Regions from separate parts of the Planococcus maritimus genome, predicted to be linked through region 1. Evidence: predicted binding sites of a transcription regulator. Region 1 holds the regulator's gene; the other holds the start of a gene.
The links. Region 1 encodes NrdR, which represses ribonucleotide reductase genes. Its sites were predicted from a motif close to AACACNATATATNGTGTT; they were not measured.
Positions count from the first base shown of each region.

Region 2: a site for NrdR is predicted at 6,962-6,979, ahead of BBI11_RS07660 (vitamin B12-dependent ribonucleotide reductase). Genes of this name have one in related genera too.

Region 1 covers NZ_CP016538.2:1,313,834-1,322,055, forward strand. The annotation lists gene polA (DNA polymerase I) at 1-708, shown strand, start outside; gene mutM (bifunctional DNA-formamidopyrimidine glycosylase/DNA-(apurinic or apyrimidinic site) lyase) at 722-1,591, shown strand; gene coaE (dephospho-CoA kinase) at 1,601-2,197, shown strand; gene BBI11_RS06630 (glyceraldehyde-3-phosphate dehydrogenase) at 2,307-3,326, shown strand; gene speD (adenosylmethionine decarboxylase) at 3,638-4,021, shown strand; gene nrdR (transcriptional regulator NrdR) at 4,143-4,619, shown strand; gene BBI11_RS06645 (replication initiation and membrane attachment family protein) at 4,632-6,008, shown strand; gene dnaI (primosomal protein DnaI) at 6,009-6,947, shown strand; gene thrS (threonine--tRNA ligase) at 7,523-8,222, shown strand, end outside.
Region 2 covers NZ_CP016538.2:1,521,140-1,529,361, reverse strand. The annotation lists gene accC (acetyl-CoA carboxylase biotin carboxylase subunit) at 1-1,144, opposite strand, end outside; gene accB (acetyl-CoA carboxylase biotin carboxyl carrier protein) at 1,158-1,667, opposite strand; gene efp (elongation factor P) at 1,794-2,354, opposite strand; gene BBI11_RS07670 (M24 family metallopeptidase) at 2,372-3,430, opposite strand; gene aroQ (type II 3-dehydroquinate dehydratase) at 3,436-3,876, opposite strand; gene BBI11_RS07660 (vitamin B12-dependent ribonucleotide reductase) at 4,371-6,929, opposite strand; gene BBI11_RS07655 (rhodanese-like domain-containing protein) at 7,319-7,699, shown strand; gene gcvPB (aminomethyl-transferring glycine dehydrogenase subunit GcvPB) at 7,741-8,222, opposite strand, start outside.

The DNA of each region.
Region 1 (8,222 bases):
CCATCACAACCGGGGTGGGTCATGGTTGCGGCAGATTATTCACAGATTGAATTGCGTGTGCTCGCCCATATGTCGAAAGACGAAAGTTTGATTGAAGCATTCCAATCAGATATGGATATTCATACCAAAACGGCTAGCGACGTGTTCAATGTAGCGCTTGAAGACGTGACTTCGGATATGCGCCGCGCTGCCAAAGCGGTCAACTTTGGCATTGTCTACGGAATTAGTGACTACGGCTTGTCGCAAAACTTGAACATCACGCGAAAAGAAGCGGCTGAATTTATCGAACAGTATTTGGCCAGTTTTCCAGGAGTCCAAGGCTATATGACATCAATCGTCGAACAAGCGAAAAAAGACGGATTCGTCACGACCTTGATGAACCGCCGCCGCTATTTACCGGACATCAATAGCTCGAATTTCAATTTGCGCAGCTTTGCGGAACGGACGGCGATGAATACGCCGATTCAAGGAAGTGCAGCCGATGTCATTAAACAAGCAATGATTGAGATGGATACGGCACTTGAACGTGAAGGGCTTCAATCGAAAATGATTCTGCAAGTGCACGATGAGTTAATCTTTGAAGCACCTGCAGAAGAATTGGAGAAGTTGATGGCATTGGTTCCAGAAGTAATGGAGTCAGCGGTTAAGCTCAACGTGCCTCTGAAAGTGGATATTGCCACAGGAGATACTTGGTACGATACGAAATAAGGAGGAATGTAAGATGCCGGAACTTCCGGAAGTAGAAGGGGTGGTCCGGCAAATCCGCCCCGTATCGATCGGCAAACGCATCGTCTCTGTTGATGTGTCCGAGACGATCCGAAAATCGAAACACTTGGGAAAAGAAGCAATCTTAAAGCGAATCGGAGCAGATAGCTTTCAAGAACGCTTAACTGGTGCCCAAATACTCGCTGTCGAACGACGAAGCAAATATATTTATATGACCTTGAAAAGTGAGCAGGAATTTTTGCTCGTTAATCATCTGGGCATGTCGGGGGCATGGTTTTTCGTCGATAGCCTGCTGTCCATTCCAGAAGACAAGTTCAGGCGACACGTTCATGTAGTACTGACGCTTGATGACGGCAATTTACTGGCATTCTCAGACATCCGGAGATTTGGGGAAATGCGTGTGCTGGAAACAGAAGCGGATTTCCCTCCCTTATTGTTGATGGCGCCTGAACCTTTTGTCGATGAAGCACTAGAGTGGTTTTTGCAGCAGGCGGAAAGTCCGAAGTTCCGCAACAAGCCAATCAAAGAAGTCATCATGGACGGTACGGTCATCTCAGGATGCGGAAATATCTACGCAACAGAAGCGTTGTTTCGGATGAGAATTCACCCGAAACGCGCAGCGAGTCGGATCAGCCGTAAGCGGAAAGTCGAACTATTCCAAGCAATAGCCACGATTTTACTTGAAAGTATCGATGCAGGCGGCAGCACAATTTCCGATTACCGCAACATCAACGGCGAATCGGGCAGCATGCAGAATCGCTTTGGAATGTATGGCAAAAAAGCGTGCTCATTTTGTGGAACAGAAACAAAAACAGTGAAAATTGCAGGGCGGGCCTCTGTCTATTGCCCGTCTTGCCAGAAATGAGGAAAGCAAATGATTATTGGATTGACCGGCAGCATCGCGAGCGGTAAAAGCACCGTCTCGCAAATGCTCCAAGAACTGGGGTATCCGGTTGTAGACGCGGATTTGGTCGCCAGACAAGTTGTCGAACCGGGAACTCAAACATTAAAGAGCATCGAAGAAGTATTTGGCCCAGAAGTCATCCGAGCTGATGGTTCAATGGACCGCGAGCGAGTGGGCGCGATTATTTTCAACGATCCGGCTAGCCGAAAAAAATTAAATGACATTATCCACCCGGCTATACGCCGGGAAATGCTCAGACAACGGCAGGTTTTTCTTGAGGCGGGAAATGAAACCGTTATCATGGACATTCCGCTGCTATTTGAAAGCAAATTACAGCATATGGTCGATAAAATATTGGTCGTCAGCGTTTCGGAACAAGAGCAATTAAAACGGTTGATGGAACGCAATGGCTTGACCGAGCAAGAAGCAAAAGCGCGCATCGCTTCCCAATTACCGATGAGTGTCAAAGAAGAAGGAGCAGATGAAGTGCTCGACAACAACGGATCAATCGCCGACACTAAACGCCAATTAATGCGCATATTAGATAGGTGGCAGACAATATTATAAAAAAGTATGCGCTTTCTTTTGTTTCCAGGTTCTCTAAAATGAATAATGTGTTATACTATATAACGAATTGAAAATATAAGTATGACTTATTTAATTGGGGGACAAATACATGACAGTTTCGATTGCAATTAACGGGTTTGGCCGCATCGGCCGTATGGTTTTCAGACAAGCAGTGTTAATGGATGACGTGACAATTTCGGCGGTCAATGCCAGTTATCCGGCAGAAACACTTGCCCATTTGATTAAGTATGACACAAACCATGGTACTTTCTCTGGTGATGTAAGAGCAGAAGGGAATGTGTTAGTTGTAAATGGTAAGCGCATACAATTGGTCAGTGAACGCGATCCGTTGAAACTTCCATGGGGAGAAATGGGCGTCGATATTGTCATTGAAGCGACCGGCAAGTTCAACTCACGTGACCAAGCTGCGCTTCATTTGGATGCAGGGGCGAAAAAAGTCATCTTGACTGCACCTGGTAAAAATGAAGACATCACAATTGTCATGGGTGTTAATGATGACAAATTGGATGTGGAAAAACATCACATCATCTCGAATGCCAGTTGTACAACCAATTGCTTGGCACCTGTCGCTAAAGTGCTGAATGATGCGTTCGGCATTGAAAATGGTTTGATGACAACTGTTCATGCGTACACGAATGACCAAAAAAACCTCGACAACCCGCACAAGGATCTGCGTCGCGCCCGTGCATGTGCACAATCGATTATCCCGACCTCAACGGGGGCTGCCAAAGCCTTATCTTTGGTTTTGCCTGAACTCGAAGGCAAATTACATGGTTTAGCGCTTCGTGTGCCGACACCTAACGTGTCCCTTGTGGACCTCGTGGTTGATGTCCAGCAGGATGTGACGATTGAAGACGTCAATCGTGCATTCACGGAAGCGTCAGAAGGCGCACTTTCGGGCATTCTTGATTTGACGATGGAACCGCTTGTATCGATCGACTTCAACACCAACCCGAGTTCTGCAATCGTCGATGGTTTGACGACCATTGTTATGGGAGACCGTAAAGTGAAAGTGCTTGCATGGTACGACAACGAATGGGGCTATTCTGCCCGCGTTGTCGACTTGATGAAAAAAGTAGCCAATTCTATGGCGGTCACTTCAAAATAATGCAAAAAGATTCCGCTTTTCTTCTTATTAGAAAAGCGGAATCTTTTTTTCATTATTACGAAAAAAAATGCCCGCTGGCGCATTTATTTATTGCAATTCGAAAACATTCATCATATACTATGAATCGTAGCCAAAAATGGCTGCCACTTCTCAATTTCTATTTACTTGAAGAGCAAGGAATTAGGAGCGTATATTATTATTCTTATGGCTGCTTAAAGGGTTAGGACCTCTCTGGACTAACTTTCCCCCGTGGTAGTCAACTTTGAATATTTTGCGCAAAAACAAAATGTTATCAAAGGGGGAAACGAACCATGGAAACTATGGGACGTCACGTAATCGCAGAACTTTGGCAGTGTGATTTTGACAAATTAAACGATATGGACTATATCGAAAAGACTTTTGTTGATGCAGCACTCAAATCAGGTGCGGAAATCCGCGAAGTCGCTTTTCATAAATTTGCACCACAGGGTGTCAGCGGCGTAGTCATCATTTCGGAATCACACCTGACTATCCACAGCTTCCCGGAACACGGATATGCAAGTGTAGATGTCTATACTTGTGGAGATCTCGATCCGACCATTGCAGCAGATTACATCGCGCAAGCTTTGAACTCAAAACAGAGCGAAGTAACGGAAGTGCCACGCGGCATGGGACCAGTCGGCGCCGGAGCGACAAAAGTATCACTGACGGTGTAATGGACCGCTAATAAGGCAAAACACAAGCAGAGGAGAAATTCCTCTGCTTTTTCTAATGTATAGAGAATATTTTTGTTATACTGTTACTACTAGAAAGAGAATTATCGGGGAGATGTCTACCATGAAATGTCCAGCTTGCCAGCATAACGGCACCCGCGTTGTAGATTCGCGGCCAATAGATGAAATGAAATCAATCCGTAGGCGCCGTGAATGCGAAGCGTGCGGTTACCGCTTCACCACATTTGAGAAAGTGGAGGAAATGCCGCTGATCGTTGTAAAGAAAGATGGCTCCCGTGAAGAGTTCAGCCGCGAAAAAGTATTGCGCGGTTTAATCCGTGCTTGTGAAAAACGCCCTGTCTCCCTCGATGTGCTTGAAGGCGTCGTTTTCGATATCGAAAAAGAACTTCGCCGGAGCGGCAACCCTGAAGTGAAATCAGAAGAAGTTGGAGAATTGGTCATGAACCGTTTAGCGGACATCGACGAAGTCGCCTATGTCCGCTTCGCTTCGGTCTATCGCCAGTTTAAAGACATCACAGTCTTCATCGACGAGCTGAAGGATCTGCTTGACCGCAATCCTGGCGACAAGGACAGCAAATAAGGCGGTGACGAAATGACGATATACAAAGAACTGCAGGCCGCTGACTTATACCGAATTCGCATGCCGTACCCGTTTTCCAATTATGACCGTCAATTGTTAACACTGCTCTATCAGCCAATGATCGGTTCGGAGGCAATCTCACTTTATTTGACGTTGTGGGCGGATGGAGAAATGCACACCGCCGATTCCACACATTACAATCTGATGAATACGCTTGGGAAACCAGCCAAGGTGATTTTTGAATCGCGTATTCAGCTTGAAGCTATCGGTTTGTTAAAAACTTACCGAAAAGACGGAGATGACCGCTCCTTTATTTATGAGCTATGCCCACCGCTCGATCCCAAAACTTTTTTTGCAGATCCGCTCCTGTCGATGTTCCTGTTCAGTAAAATAGGGGAATCTTCTTATCGCCGTGTTCGCGACCGATTTGTCATTCAAGCACCGATTGCCGAAGGATACGAAGAAGTATCTAGGACCTTCACGGATATTTTTCAACCCGTGCATGCAAAGTCTGGCTATCCTGCAGATCAAAAAGAGTTAGAGGCACGAACAGATGGGGAATACGAAATGGAGCAGGATTTCGATTTCGCACTGCTGCGCCAAGGCTTATCCGAACAACTCGTGCCAAAGCGTGTATTAACGCCTGGCATCCGTCATTTTATCGCCAAATTGTCTTTCCTTTATGGGTTCGGGCCCTTGGAAATGCAAAAAGTGGTGTTGTTGGCGATTGAAGATGACTACCGGATTGATGAGGACGGGCTGCGTAAAGCCGCTTCGGACTATTATAAAATGACCGTAACGACGACTGCACCGAAACTTGAGCCAATCAAAAAGGCAGAGCCAAAAGTGCAGGAGCAAAAGCTGGACTCGCAACAAGCGCCGATCAATAAAGAAGACGAATTGATTGCTTATTTGGAATCGGCATCGCCGCTCCAAGTGTTGCGCGATATTGCGAATGGCAAAGAGCCGCTGCCGGCCGATGTGCAATTGGCGAACCAGCTCGTGACACAGCATGGCATGGAGCCGGCTGTCGTCAATGTATTGCTTCAATACGTCTTATTGCGGACAGATATGAAACTGACAAAAGCGTATGTAGAAAAAATTGCATCGCATTGGCTCAGAAAAAATGTCACGACAGCTAAACAGGCGATGGAATTTGCACGCATCGAGCATACGCAGTACATGAAATGGAAAAACGAATCAGGCGCCACGCCTAAGAAATCGGCATCTTCCGGCCGGAAACCGATCCGCGAAGAAAAGCTGCCTGAATGGTTCAATAAGAAAGACGAAGTGGAAACGCCGTCTCAAGGAACATCAAGCGAACAACTCGAACAGGAAAAACAAAAATTGCTGGCGAAGCTTGCGTTGAAGAAAAGGAAGGGTGATTAGATGGAACCGATTCGTGAAACGATGAAGCGAGTGGTCAATGCGCCCTCATTTTCCGAGCGCTATGATGCGATGAAAAAAGAAGTGCTGGAACATCCAGGGGTCCTTAAATTCCTTAAAGAACACGAAGAGGAAATTGACGGCCCGACAGTGGAAAAAGGCATGGGCAAGCTTTACGAGTATATTGACCAGTCGCATGACTGCAATAAATGCCCTAATCTTGGTGGCTGCATCAATCATTTAAAAGGATTCGAACCAAACCTCGTATTGGAACGCGGCAATATTGGCATCTCGTACACCAAATGCCGCTTAAAAACTGCAGAAGACAACAAACGCCATGCATCCTCTTTGATCCACAGCATGTATATGCCAAAAGAAGTCATGGCGGCGCGAATTGAAAACTTTGAGCTGGACGACCGGCGTCTGCCTGCTTTCCGAGCAGTCGATGAATTTCTGGAAAAATCGACAGGCCCTGATTCGCTGCCGGAAAAAGGCTTATACCTGTACGGGAAATTCGGTACCGGAAAATCATATTTGCTAAGTGCTGTCGCGAATGAACTGGCGGAAATCAATGTCAAAACGGTTCTCGTATTCGTGCCGGAATTTATGCGCGAGATGAAGCAAGCAATCGGTGACCATACCTTGCAGGAGAAAATCGAATACGTTAAAAAAGCCGATGTGCTGATGCTTGATGACATCGGAGCTGAGGCAATGTCGAGCTGGACACGTGACGAAGTGCTTGGCACGATTCTGCATTATCGGATGGCGGAGAGATTGCCGACATTCATGAGCTCAAACTTCAGCTATTCAGAACTCGCGCACCATTTAACGTACTCACAGCGTGGCGAGAAAGAAGACTTGAAAGCAGCGCGCATCATGGAGCGTATCGAGACATTGACCGTCCCGGTAAAACTAGAAGGCGAAAACCGTCGCAACAAATAATAGAAACTATTGCCTTTTGATTTTTTTCATCGTATAGTAAGAAACATCAATATTGATTTACATGCATTGACAAGGACATGAGCCTTTTCGCGCGGCACACAGAGAGGGAAGACACGGCTGAAAGCTTCCCGGCACAGCGATTTGGTTTACCCCCTTCGAGCAGCGCCTGCGAACTCTAGTAGCAGGTGACGGTACCGGCCTGTTAGCCGATGCAGAGCTTCATTTCGCGCGCGAAAAACTTACGCGGAAGAGAAGAAGGGTGGAACCACGAACAGAGCTTCGTCCCTTTTGGGATGGGGCTTTTTGTGTGGAAAAAAAGAAAAGCGAAGGCAGCCGAAAGCAGAAGCTAAGCTAAGAACGCGACGTCCTGTCGCAACGCTTAGCTGACCCACATCCTGTGGGCCTCAGACAGGCTTAAGACGCATTGGCGAAGCGGCGCTTTATGCCGCACAGCCAGGGTGGCTTGAGATCCCGAGGAGCTAAGTGCTGAAGCTAGACACCAAGAAAACCGGAAGCGGCGAACCAGACCCTGTGGTTCGGCCCATCCACCCAAACCATTTAAAGGAGAGATTCACATGGCAGACATGATTCACTTAACATTCCCAGACGGCGCAGTAAAAGAGTTCGCCAAAGGAACATCCACTGAAGAAATTGCACAATCGATCAGCCCGGGTCTTCGCAAAAAAGCAGTAGCAGGAAAGCTTTCCGGCCAGTTGGTTGATTTGAAAGCTCCTCTTGAAGAAAACGGCGACATTGCAATCATCACACCAGAATCCGAGGAAGCGTTGGAAGTACTTCGCCACAGCTCTGCGCATTTGATGGCACAAGCAGTCAAGCGCCTGTATCCGGATGCCAAACTTGGTGTGGGGCCGGTTATTGAAAATGGCTTTTACTATGATATTGATACAGAGTCAGCCATCACAGCCGAAGACTTGCCAGTCATCGAAAAAGAAATGAAGAAAATCATCAACGAAAACTTGGACATTGTCCGTGTAGAAGTGTCCAGAAATGAAGCGCAGCAACGTTTTGAAGCAATCAGCGATCCTTATAAATTAGAGTTGCTTGAAGCGATTCCAGAAGATGAGCAAGTGTCGATCTACGAACAAGGCGAATTCTTCGACTTGTGCCGCGGCATACATGTCCCGTCCACTGGCAAACTGAAAGAATTTAAATTATTGAGTGTTGCTGGTGCATACTGGCGCGGCAATAGCGACAATAAAATGCTGCAGCGCATTTACGGCACTGCATTCTTCAAGAAAGAAGAATTGAAAGCAC
Region 2 (8,222 bases), 210 kb from region 1:
AAGGCGGGATTGAGTAGCCTGAATACATCGCTGAATCGACGCGCACGCCCATTCCGCCCGGCGGCAAGTACATGTCTACACGGCCGGCTGAAGGCATGAAATTCTTCAACGGATTTTCAGCGTTGATGCGGCATTCAATCGACCAGCCTTTAAAGGTCACATCTTCTTGTTTATAAGCGAGTGTTTCGCCTGAAGCGACTTTCAATTGCTGTTGGATCAAATCAATGCCGGTAATCATTTCAGTGACAGGATGCTCGACTTGAATTCGTGTATTCATTTCCATGAAATAGAACTTTTGGTTGACGGCATCAAAAATAAACTCAACCGTTCCGGCACCGCGGTAATTAACTGCTTGTGCTGCTTTTACAGCCGCTTCGCCCATTTCTGCTCTCAATTCCGGAGACAAGGCAGGAGATGGCGCTTCTTCGACAAGTTTTTGCATGCGTCGCTGAATCGAACAATCACGTTCACCGAGGTGAATGGCGTTGCCATGCGAGTCAGCCAATACTTGGATTTCGATGTGGCGGAAATCCTCGATAAATTTCTCGATATAAACGCCGGGATTACCGAAAGCTGCTGCTGCTTCTTTTTGCGTCATATTGAGGCCTTTGACAAAGTCTTCGCGTGTTCTTGCTACGCGAATTCCTTTACCTCCGCCTCCCGCTGTTGCTTTGATGATGACCGGGAAACCGATTTTTTCGGCAATTTCCAAGCCTTCTTCTTCGCTGCCGACAATTCCTGTAGAGCCCGGAACAACCGGTACGTTCGCTTCGCGCATCGTTTCGCGAGCTACATCTTTTGTGCCCATTTTCGAAATCGCTGCTGCTGTCGGGCCGATGAACATGATATCGCATGCTTCGCACAATTCCGCAAAGCTCGCATTTTCAGCGAGGAAGCCATATCCCGGATGGATGCCGTCGCAATTCGTCAATTTTGCCACGCTGATGATATTGGAAAAGTTCAAATAGCTGTCTTTTGATAGTTTCGGGCCGATGCAATACGCTTCATCCGCCAGTTCAACGTGAAGCGCTTCTTTATCCGCTTCTGAATAAACCGCTACGGTCTGAATATCGAGCTCTTTGCAGGCACGGATGATCCGTACGGCGATTTCTCCGCGGTTGGCAATTAATACTTTTTTCATCATTGTCAGCCCCTCCTTAATTTGCTTTTACGAGGAACAAAGGCTGACCGTATTCGACCAATTGGCCGTCTTTGACTAGGATCTCAGCGATTTCCCCATCCACTTCTGCTTCAATTTCGTTAAAGAGCTTCATCGCTTCAACGATGCAGACAACTTGATCTGCAGAAACTTTCGTTCCGACAGCCACATAAGCCTCTTCTTCTGGTGATGGCGATTGATAGAACGTGCCGACCATCGGTGACAGGATTTTGTGCAAGTCTTCGTTTGAAGCATTTCCAGCCTCTGCCGTTTCCGATTGTACCGGCTGTTCTGTCGGTGCCGATTCAACTGATTCGACTTGTTTTGGAGCGGATGGTGCAGGTGTTTGTGCAGGCGCTTCCACCACTTTGGATTGGACCGCTGGTTGTGAAGGGTTAGATGAATTTTTCTTCATCTTGACTTTCACACCATCGAATTCATAGCTGAATTCGTCGATAGAAGATTGATCCACCAATTTAATAATTTCGCGAATTTCCTGGATTTTCATAGAATACCTACTCCCCTGTTATGTAATGATTTTTAGCTACTTTCCCATTTTAGACTTTTTCGAATCATTTTGAAATAGCAAGCCCGACATTTTAAAAAAAGGCCCCTTAAAAGAGGCCTTTCTTACTTATTGGGCACGTGAGACGTATGAAGAATCGGTTGTATTGATGATTAGTTTATCCCCTTGATTGATGAAAAACGGCACTTGGACAGAAAGCCCAGTCGTTAAAATCGCCGGTTTTGATCCGCCGCTCGCCGTATCTCCTTTGATGCCCGGATCTGTTTCAGCCACTTCCAAAACAACCGTGTTCGGCAATTCGACACCGAGCACTTCCCCGTGATATTGAATCACTTGGACGTCCATGTTTTCTTGCAGGAACTTCAATTCATACTCGATGCTTTTTTCCGGCAATTCGATTTGGTCGTATGTTTCGTTGTCCATGAATGCGTGCATATCACCATTAGCATACAAATACTGCATTTTGCGGTTATCAATTTGGGCTTTTGCTACTTTCTCGCCAGCGCGGAAAGTTTTTTCATTGACCGCTCCAGTACGCAAATTACGTAGTTTCGAACGGACAAACGCCGCCCCTTTACCTGGTTTAACGTGCTGGAATTCCATGACGCGCCAAATATCGTTATCCACTTCGATGGTCAATCCTGTTTTAAAATCGTTTACTGAAATCATTATAGTTCCTCCGTTTGTTATAAAATGCGTAGCTCTTTTGAAGAATGCGTCAAGCGCTCATTCCCCGTTTCGGTTATCAGTATATCATCTTCAATGCGCACTCCGCCAATCCCCGGCAAATAGATGCCAGGTTCGACAGTGACAGCCATTCCCGGCTCTAGTACCGTTTCTGAACGGAACGACAAGCCGGGACCTTCATGGACTTCAAGGCCGATGCCATGTCCTGTCGAATGGCCAAACGCTTCGCCGTAGCCTTTAGACTTGATGTAATCGCGGGCAATCGCATCTGCTTCGATGCCCGTCATGCCTGGTTTGATTTTCTCTAGCGCCAACACTTGAGAGTCCAAGACGATTTTGTAGATTTCCTTTAGCTTATCGGATGGTTCGCCGACCGCGACCGTGCGCGTGATATCCGATACATAGCCCTGGTATAAAGCTCCAAAATCGAGTGTAATCAAGTCACCTTGTTCGATCTTTTTGTCGGATGCGACACCATGAGGCAATGCGGAGCGCAAGCCAGATGCCACAATGATATCGAAGGACGAAGAAGTTGCGCCTTGTTCACGCATGAAAAACTCCAATTCGTTCGATACTTGTAGTTCTGTCATGCCCGGTTTGATATATGTACAGATGTGTTCGAATGCATCATCAGCAATTTTCGCCGCCGCTTTCAGCACGTCGATTTCTTCCGGAGCTTTTACCATGCGCAGCTGTTCGATCAAGCCGCTTACCGGTTCTAGTGTTGCGGTTAATTTGTCTTGATATTGTGAGTAAGTCGCAAAGGTCATATAATCTTGTTCGAATGCCAAACGTTCAACTGCTGCTTCTTGAACGATGCGCGCCACTTCATCAAGCAAACCTTTTTGCGCTTGGACCACTTTGAATTCTTTCACTTGCTCACCGGCTTGTTCTGTATAGCGGAAGTCGGTGATGAACCACGCGTCGTTCGGCGTGATGAGCGCAAGCCCAGCCGTTCCGGTGAAGCCTGTAATAAAACGAAGATTGTACGGATTGGTCACTAACAAGGAATCTAGTTCCTGCTTTTGCATTTGTTCGCGCAGTTTCGTCAATTTCATCAATGTCATCCTTTCTGTTGTCGAAGCAAAAGTGCCTGCAGCCCTAGATGGTATACATCTTTACCGAAACCGGCGATTTGGCCTATAGCTACCGGCGCGATATGGGATTCGTGGCGAAATGCTTCACGTGCATGGATATTGGAAATATGTACTTCAACGACCGGCACTTGAATCGACGCGATAGCATCGCGAATTGCGATGCTCGTATGCGTGTAAGCGCCGGCATTTAAGACAATGCCTGATACGCCATCGTCATCCGCACCGTGGATCCAGTCGATCAGTTCCCCTTCATGATTGGACTGCCGGCAAATCAACTCGAAGCCTTCGCTGTCTGCAAACGCGGCCAGTTCCTGCTCCAGCTCTTGCAAGGTGAAACTGCCATAGGCTTGTTTATCGCGCTTGCCGAGACGATTTAAATTGGGACCGTTTAATACTAGGACTCTCATGCCCTTGCACCCCCTCCTTGGCTATCCTTTTCCATTTTAGCATACGATCAATAAGCATCAAGTCGCAAGGCGGCAAGTACATAAACAAAAAAACGGAAGCCTATTTTGGCTTCCGCTTTTTTTTCAGGCTGTCGAGAAAGTAATAAAGTCGTATTTTCCGAAGCTTATCGCTCGCTTTCCGTGGGGCGGGAATCGAGCCTCCTCGGCTTGCTCCACTTTCGCTATGCTCAAGCCTCGCAAATGGATGAACTCAGTCAAGCTTCGCTCATTCATTCCCTGCGGGGTATCTCAAACCCGCTGGTCCCACCGGAGTCGAGCGACCGCTTCTCCAAATACTTAGAAAGCTTATTAATAGTTGGATATAGAAAAAGGTTTTCTTTTTCATAAATGAGAGCAAATTTTGGACTTCTTCAACACTCTGAAAAAGCGGAAGCCTATTTTGGCTTCCGCTTTTTTCACTGGAGAATATTACTCCGGCTATTTGAAGTTTTGTATTACAGGCCGCATTTCAATTGGGCCGCACAATTGGTGCAGGTATTGCATCCGCCCATTTCTTCGACGGTCCCTTTGCGGCAGACCGGGCACGTATCGCCAACTTCCGAACCGATCGTGACATTCGTTGAACGCAAGTCCTGAATCGTGTCGATCAAGACAACAGGGCGTTTGCCCGTATCTTCTTCGGTATGCTCTTCTTCAAAAGTATTATCTTCTGCCTTCAAGGTCAGTACCTGGGAATCACGGCTTCCATCGACATAGACCGTTCCGCCTTTGGCACCGCCTTTATAGAGTCGTTCATAGACACCTTCTACTTGTTCGACGGTATAGCCTTTCGGGGCATTGACCGTTTTCGAGATCGAGGAATCGATCCAGCGCTGGATGATGCATTGCACGTCGGCATGCGCTTCCGGCGCCAAGTCCATGGATGTAATGAACGCTTGCGGCAAGTTGTCTTCATCCGCGTCCGGGTTATTTTTCAAGTATTCACGAACAATGTCCGCTTTCACTTCAATGAATTTTCCGAGGCGGCCGCTGCGGTAATACGTGAAGGAATAGTACGGTTCAAGACCGGTCGAAACACCGACCATTGTGCCAGTCGAACCGGTTGGCGCAACTGTCAACAAGTGAGAGTTGCGAATCCCTTTATCAAGCACTGCTTGGCGGATTTCTTCTGGCATGCCTTGCATAAAGCCCGTTTCCGTAAAGGCGCGGCGCAATTTTTCCGTTTCAGCGTCTGTTTCACCAGTAAGGAATGGGAAGCTTCCTCGTTCTTCAGCAAGCTCTGTCGAGGCTTCGTACGCTGCGACAGCAATCGTCTTGAAGATTTCATCAACCAGCTCGTTGCCTTCTGGAGAACCGTATTCGCGGTCCGAGTAGATGAGCAAATCAGCAAGGCCCATAACACCAAGGCCAACACGGCGTTCGCCTAGTGCTTGGATCCGATTGTCTTCTAAGAAGTATGGTGTTGCGTCGATGACGTTATCCTGCATGCGAACGCCGACGCGAACCGTTTCTTTCAATGCTTCAAAATCGACTTGCTTCGTTTTTGGATCCGCAAAGCGCGCCAAGTTAACGGCTGCCAAGTTGCAGACAGAATAAGGAGCCAATGGTTGTTCGCCGCACGGGTTCGTTGCTACGACTTTTTGGCCGTATGCGGTGGCGTTTGTTTTTTCATTGGCGTTATCGATAAAGAAGATGCCAGGTTCTGCGGAGTAAGTTGCACATACATTGATCAAGTTCCAAAGCTCACGCGCTTTGATCACACGGTATGTGCGGACTTGATGACCGAGTTTTTCCCATTCGCGCACATCGCCAATTTTAGGCCATTCTTCGTTATAGACGGCCATCTCTTCTTTGGAATATGATTCGACTGCCGGGAAGCGCAACTCGAAATCTTCGTCTTTTTCGACCGCTTCCATGAAGTCTTTCGTTAAGGTGACGGAAATATTGGCGCCCGTCAAAAATTCTTCATTATGGACAGCATATGTGCCCCCGTCGCGCAATTTCGTTTCGGCATCGCGCATGATTTTTTCATTGAACCCGCCCATGCCTGGAATTGTTCTGTAGTTAAGCAAGCCTTGATACATCGCTTCTTCCTGCTCGGTCAAGGGCTTGAACTTCAATTTGTCATTTGCCAGGCGTTTGATCGTTTCGTCTTCTGTGTTTTCGATCAAATAGCGCAAGATGCGCGGATTCTGCATTTTGGAAATGATGAATTCAGCAATATCCGGATGCCAGTCAGCAAGCATGATCATCTGTGCCCCGCGGCGTGAACCGCCTTGTTCGACAAGATGCGTTAGTTTCGCAATGTCATCAAGCCAAGAAACGGAACCAGACGATTTGCCGTTGACTCCGCGAGCGAGCGTGTTGCGTGGGCGTAGTGTCGATCCATTCGTACCAACACCGCCCCCGCGGCTCATGATTTCCATGACTTGCTTGCGGTGGTCTGAGATGCCTTCGCGCGAATCGGCAACAAATGGCATGACGTAGCAGTTGAAATACGTAACGTCTGTATCTGCGCCTGCTCCGTAAAGCACACGGCCCGCAGGAACAAAGTTCAAGTTGACCAATTGCTCGTAAAATCTTGTGAACCATTCGCTTTGTTTCTCAGGCGTTTTCTCGACTGCCGAAAGCCCGGTGGCATTGCGTTTAGCGATTTGCTCATAAAATACTTCAAGCGGCTTTTCGATGACATCAATTGGCCGATTGACGATGCCTTGCTCGACTTCAGCCGGGTTGTCGATAGCGCTGCGGTAATCTTCTTCGATCCACACGCGCGCTTTGTTCGCCGCTTCGTCGATCGAGACAATGTAGCCGAGGCCACGTGCTGGAAATTTCGGGTCTTCTTTGACTGTTAAGACGACAAAATCACCCGGCTTTAATGTGCTTTTGCTAGTATCCTTGAAGGAATACCGGTCGATCATGACTAGGCGCGACACGCCTTTATGGGTTTGCTTCATATCTTTTGTTACCGCGTGGACTTGCGGGAACGATTCAATGTCTTTGTTCAGGGACTCGACGTTTAATGTATATTCGGATTGTGTGGCGGAAACCATTTGACAAATCCTCCTTTGTATTATATGGAGTTAACACTATATATAGTATTATTACAATTCCCATGATACTATATATTGAAACTCAGTCGCAATAACATTTTTCTGATGGAAAATGTCAGCGGCCGAACAAGCGAGTAACGGCAAGGTTTCGGCGTTTTGACTCTCGTTAAAATGAGACAAAAGACACGTATGTTCGCATAATGCAGCGCAAAAATCGATTGATTTTCCCGTTGCAGGCACTTGACAAGTGAAAGTGCCTGCAATGGCAAGCTTTCAGTGCACAAGCTTCACAAGATTGTCTCTGATTTGCCCAGATTACTGTAACATAGCCATTGAATATCCGTCACCTTATCTCTTATAATGAGAAAGTATAGAAAGGGGCAAGAACAGTGGAATTATTGTATATCACATTGGGTGTCGTCATTGCCATCCTCATATTTGCGGTCGTTTCCTTCCTGCGCATCCGCAAAGCGGTCACCGATTTGAACCAGGAAGAATTTATCCAAGGCTATCGTAAAGCGCAGCTTATCGATGTCCGGGAACCTAAAGATTTTGCAGCCGGCCACATTCTCGGGGCACGCAATATCCCGCAATCGCAATTGCGCCAGCGCTACAAGGAAATCCGCGCTGACAAACCGGTTTATCTGTACGATCAAAACGGAGCGAGGAGCGGACGTGTCGCGTTGTTCTTGAAGAAAAAAGGTTACGAGCAATTGTTTCAATTGCAAGGCGGCTTCAAGAAATGGACAGGCAAGATCAAATCTAAATAAGCAAAACCCCAGAAGCTCTGCTTCTGGGGTTTTTTTCGTCCTTATTCGTTGTCTGCCGTTTTTTGGTAACGAAGCACCGGCTTGCGTGCCGCTTTTGTTTCATCCAGTCTATTGATGACTGTTGTATGCGGTGCATTTTGGACAATTTCTGGATTTTCTTCTACTTCCCGCGCAATCTGAATCATCGCATCGATAAAGTCATCGAGCGTTTCTTTCGATTCCGTCTCGGTCGGCTCAATCATCATGCCTTCTTCCACATTGAGTGGGAAGTAAATCGTTGGCGGATGGTAGCCGAAGTCGAGCAAGCGTTTCGCCATATCGAGCGTTCTGACGCCGAGTTTCTTCTGGCGGCGGCCGCTCAAGACAAACTCATGCTTGCAATGGCGGTCATATGGCAAATCAAAATGAGGCGAAAGACGGCGCATCATGTAATTGGCGTTTAACACTGCGTATTCCGTCACTTTCTTCAAGCCGTCTGGTCCCATCGTGCGGATATAGGTATAGGCGCGGACATTGATGCCGA